Regions from separate parts of the Paenibacillus sp. Cedars genome, predicted to be linked through region 2. Evidence: riboswitches for the same ligand, from Rfam matches in the RefSeq annotation. Region 2 holds a riboswitch; the other holds the start of a gene.
The links. A riboswitch is a leader RNA that binds a small molecule or an ion and turns the genes downstream of it on or off. The one in region 2 is predicted to bind thiamine pyrophosphate.
Positions count from the first base shown of each region.

Region 1: linked by a shared signal. The riboswitch ahead of B9D94_RS25655 (ABC transporter substrate-binding protein) and the one ahead of tenA (thiaminase II) in region 2 are both predicted to bind thiamine pyrophosphate.

Region 1 covers NZ_CP020866.1:5,242,385-5,244,587, reverse strand. Annotated here, with positions in the region: gene B9D94_RS25655 (ABC transporter substrate-binding protein) at 1-906, opposite strand, end outside; TPP riboswitch at 1,020-1,131, opposite strand; gene B9D94_RS25650 (VOC family protein) at 1,305-1,694, opposite strand; gene B9D94_RS25645 (GGDEF domain-containing protein) at 2,015-2,203, shown strand, end outside.
Region 2 covers NZ_CP020866.1:4,761,621-4,763,823, reverse strand. Annotated here, with positions in the region: TPP riboswitch at 1,054-1,157, shown strand; gene tenA (thiaminase II) at 1,303-1,989, shown strand; gene thiM (hydroxyethylthiazole kinase) at 2,039-2,203, shown strand, end outside.

The DNA.
Region 1 (2,203 bases), 480 kb from region 2:
ACGAGGCGCATCATCCTGATAGCGGGGACTCAGCCATTTCTGGCTGGCCAGAACCAGCTCGGCATCCAGATCAGGCACGGCCTTCGAGAGCAGCGCTGCTGCATCCTCAGGATGCTCAATAGCATGGTTGTATCCTTTGGAAGTAGCCCGCATGAAGGCTTTGACAAGCTCAGGGTCCTCTTGGATCAGCTTCTCGTTGGTCACGATGACCGGCGTGTAATAATCGAGCTGGTCAGAGTAGTCCTTCACATAGATCATATCAAGCGGCTCATTGCGGAGCTCGGCTTCGATGCCCGTCCAGGCGTAGAATATCCAGGCGAAATCAATGTCGCGTTTGACGGCAGTAAAATAATCGGCATCGCCCATGTTGACCATATTAACTTTGCTGACATCGGCACCGTCGATCTCCATGATGGATTTCATGACAGCTTCCTCAACGGGGGAGCCCCAGCCGCCATAGGATTTACCTTCGAAATCTCCAGCCTTCACGATCCCTTTGTCCTTGGGAGCGGCAAAGCCGGATGTATTATGCTGAATGATCGCCGCAATGGAGACGAGCGGCAAGCCTTGCGTTCTGGCGAGGGTTACCCCTTCCTGATAGCTGATGCCGAACGGCACGTTACCGGATGCGACCAGCGTATCCGTTCCACCGGCTCCCGGCTGGACGATCTGGACGTTGAGCCCTTCCTCCTCATAATATCCGAGCTCCTTCGCTGCATACAGACCCGTGTGATTGGTATTGGCGGACCAATCGAGCATCAGCTGCACGTCACGGAGTTTCCCAGGACTCTTGGCGTCTTCTCCTTCAGCGCCTGTGTTCTTGTTCTGTCCGCCTGTACCGCATCCGGCCGCAACCATCAGCAGGACACAAGCGAGAAGCAGGGGGACCCATCTTCCCTTCTTCATCGTGTCTTCTCTCCTTATGAGTTCTATTTCTATTACCTCGTAACTCCACAAAAAAAACGCCCCGATAATCTCAGGACGCATGACGGCGTAAGTGTATAGTACGGCAAATATGGCTGCCGCAAACATTGGCTTCCTACGCTGGCATTACCCAGATCAGGTGTAAGGGTCAGTATCAAAGCGGATACACTCTCAGCCGGCTAAATTCCAGCTCCCCCGATATTTATGAAGTTTCGATCAGTACATCCGTTATTATAGTCCTAACACCAAGACCTGTCTAGTTTTCGAAAAAGGTCATGAACAGGACAGGCCTTATGTAGGGAACCGCGTTTAGGCAGCCCAAGAGTTCAGCATATGAACATTTTAAGAGATGAAATGTTGGATACCGTGCTGCGTGCGGGTTAACGCTGGAAGAACTCGATCCATTCCCCTTCGGGACCATGCACGAAGAAATAACGGTAGCCGTTCGGGAGAGTGACGATTTCCTCGTCCAGATGAGGAACTTCAAGTCCTTGGACGCGTGCATACTCTTCTTCAATATCATCCGTACTGACTGCAAAATGGTGCACCGTTCCTTCCGAAGGCAGCGAGTCGCTGTAACCCTGGATAAGTTCGACTTCCGTTTCGTCACTTCCATTAAATCCGAGGAACGCGAGTTGAATGACCCCATTGGTATGAGTCAGGCGATTCTTTAGTTCAAGGCCGACTACCGACGTGTAAAACGCTATCGTGGCTTCCAGGTTTCGGACTACAATACCAACATGATCCAATCGTTTCTGTGACACTGCCATACACCCTTTCCGGTTCGTATAAGATATGAAGAATAATATCATATGATTCCTATACGTCAAGTAGGTGATTGATATAGTAACTTTTCAGGTTTTCACGTGTTTAATTGAGTGTAGTCCTTGCATTTGAAGTACACCCGTCCAGTAGAAAAACTTCATTATATAGATCTTCTAGCGATGTGCCGGATAGATGATTTTTCTTTGATTTCCTCGTCTTTACTTTTGGATGGGTAAAAAGTATCATGAGGAATAGAGAGCTTAATTCAAAAGACCTAAATCATCCATCGTGTACAAGCTTACCTTTTTGCCAAGGGGGAGTGCTTATGAGTCCAACTCCAGCAGATCATCTGTGGATTCGACTCGCCATTATATATGCATTTATTCAGATAATGACTGTTCTGTGGATGCCTGATGCTTTATCGCTTCAGCGTGTGCTAGTCATTATTGCTCCTATGGCCGCCTCCGTGTATTTAATCCGGGTCAGCCGGCGTTATAAGGCACATCTTCGCAGG
Region 2 (2,203 bases):
AGCGCAAGAGTAGCATGCCCATGCCCACCACCGCCATCAAACCACCATCAAACAACCACCATAACCATAACCATAACCATGAATAACCACCATCACACTACCACTATTTCAGCGCAGCAGAATTTCTTCAGATGATGCACGGCGTTACGAAGGTGCAGCCATCCCGAATGGGCGTGAGCTCTGCTGCGCCAATACCACTATTTCACAGTAACCTTGGCTCTTGGCGATGTCTTCGACATATTAAAGGACATCAGATCCGCTATTTGCCTCATTTAGTCCCTTTTTTGAATCTAACGGACTCAGGATTCCTTATTTCCTCATAAAACAGCTAATTTACCGACTCATATCACAAATAACGCATCTCATGTCCGTTAATCTCAAAAGTAACACTTTTCTAGGAAAATAACGTATCCTCTGTCCGTTAGCCCCAAGAGCAGCATGCCCACAACAATCACAACCATCATAACCATCATAACCATCATAACCATCACAAACCCCCGGTATTATCGTAGATCCAGGTGAGTTGATTGTGCCCATAACCACACCCATAACCATCACAAACCCCCGGAGTATTACCGTAGACCCAAGTGAGTTGATTGTGCCCACACCCACACCCACACCCATAACCATCACGACTACCACCATTTCAGCACAGCGGAATTTCTTGAGACTGCGTTACGAAGGTGCAGCCATCCGGAATGGGTTTAACAGCTTTCGATTGGTTCGTCATCAATAGGCTCCTCTTCAAATCATGTATTTGAATTGCTCGGATGTACTCATTATGGGGATATGCCTTTGAAGCGTCTGTGTTTCAGTGTATCGAGATCAGTTTTTATGCGAACATGGCTATTCTGGTACGATGCGGTGTCCTAACATTGACTCCGTTTCTTCCCTTGGCCCTGGTGCAGATTATCTATCCAAAATCCTTCGCTAAATCGCTCAACAACGAGCTCACCTGATATTGCACAGGTTCGTGCATAAGAATTTCGTTAACCAACGGTTAACGTTTGACACCATCCAAAAACCTATGTACAGTAATAGACAAAAGAATAGGAAGTCCACTAGGGGAGCCGTTGGCGGCTGAGACAAGAGTGTATCTTGGACCCTTTGAACCTGATCTAGTTCGTACTAGCGTAGGAAAGTGGAGCCTTCGTATATAAGGCCTCGGTACGTTTTTCTATCGTACCCGGGCTTGTTGACGAAGCCGCTCCAGTTTTCGGGGGCGGCTTTTTAGCGTTGCCTTGAAGGCTGTGTGCGTAACCGGACTTCCTGCTTTTCAATTCATGAGAGGTGGGGATAAGTATGAGTTTCACGCAAGAGCTTCGCAGGCAGTCGGATGGCATTTTTCAAGCGATTTTTGATCATCCCTTTGTGAGAGGGATTGCTGCAGGAACATTATCGAGGGAACAACTGATTCACTATGTGAAGCAGGATTTTGAGTATTTAAACGCCTACATGCGGATTTATGGCATCGCCATATCCAAATCTACCAGCAGGAATGAGATTGCGACTTTTAATGAACAGATTTCTTTTATTCTGAATAGCGAGATTCATCCGCATCAGAACTTTTGCGCTGCCGCAGGGGTGACCTACGAGGAGCTTCAGGGGTATCCGCTTGCGCCATCCGCGCATCATTATATCCGTCACATGTTGACGGTGGCGCATGAGGGCAGTCTTGGCGAGATTATGGCAGTGCTGCTGCCATGTCCCTGGACGTATCTGGAGATTGGCCGCAAGCTGCTGGATGAAGTGAAGCCGGATGAATCTCACCCGTTCTATGACTGGATTTATTTTTACGGCAACCGCGGGGAAGAGGCGACGGCGAAGTTTTGTAACGGTGTCGACCTGTGGGCGGAAAGCGCCACAGCGGCGGAGCGGGAGCGGATGACGGAGCATTTTATGCTGAGCTGCCAGTTGGAGTACATGTTCTGGGACATGGCTTACAAGCAGGAGGAGTGGCCGGTGCAGATGCAGGCTGCGGTGCTGTAAAGAGTAGTGTCTGTAACGATCTAGCATAGATAAGAGAGGCTGATTTCATATGAATATATGGGAAAAAGAGGTTTCGGCGCTTTTGAGCAAGGTACAGCAGACGAGCCCCCTCGTTCACAATATGACAAACGTGGTGGTTACGAATTTTACGGCTAACGGCTTGTACGCGCTGGGCGCGTCGCCGGTAATGGTATATGCGCCGGAGGAAGTGGCG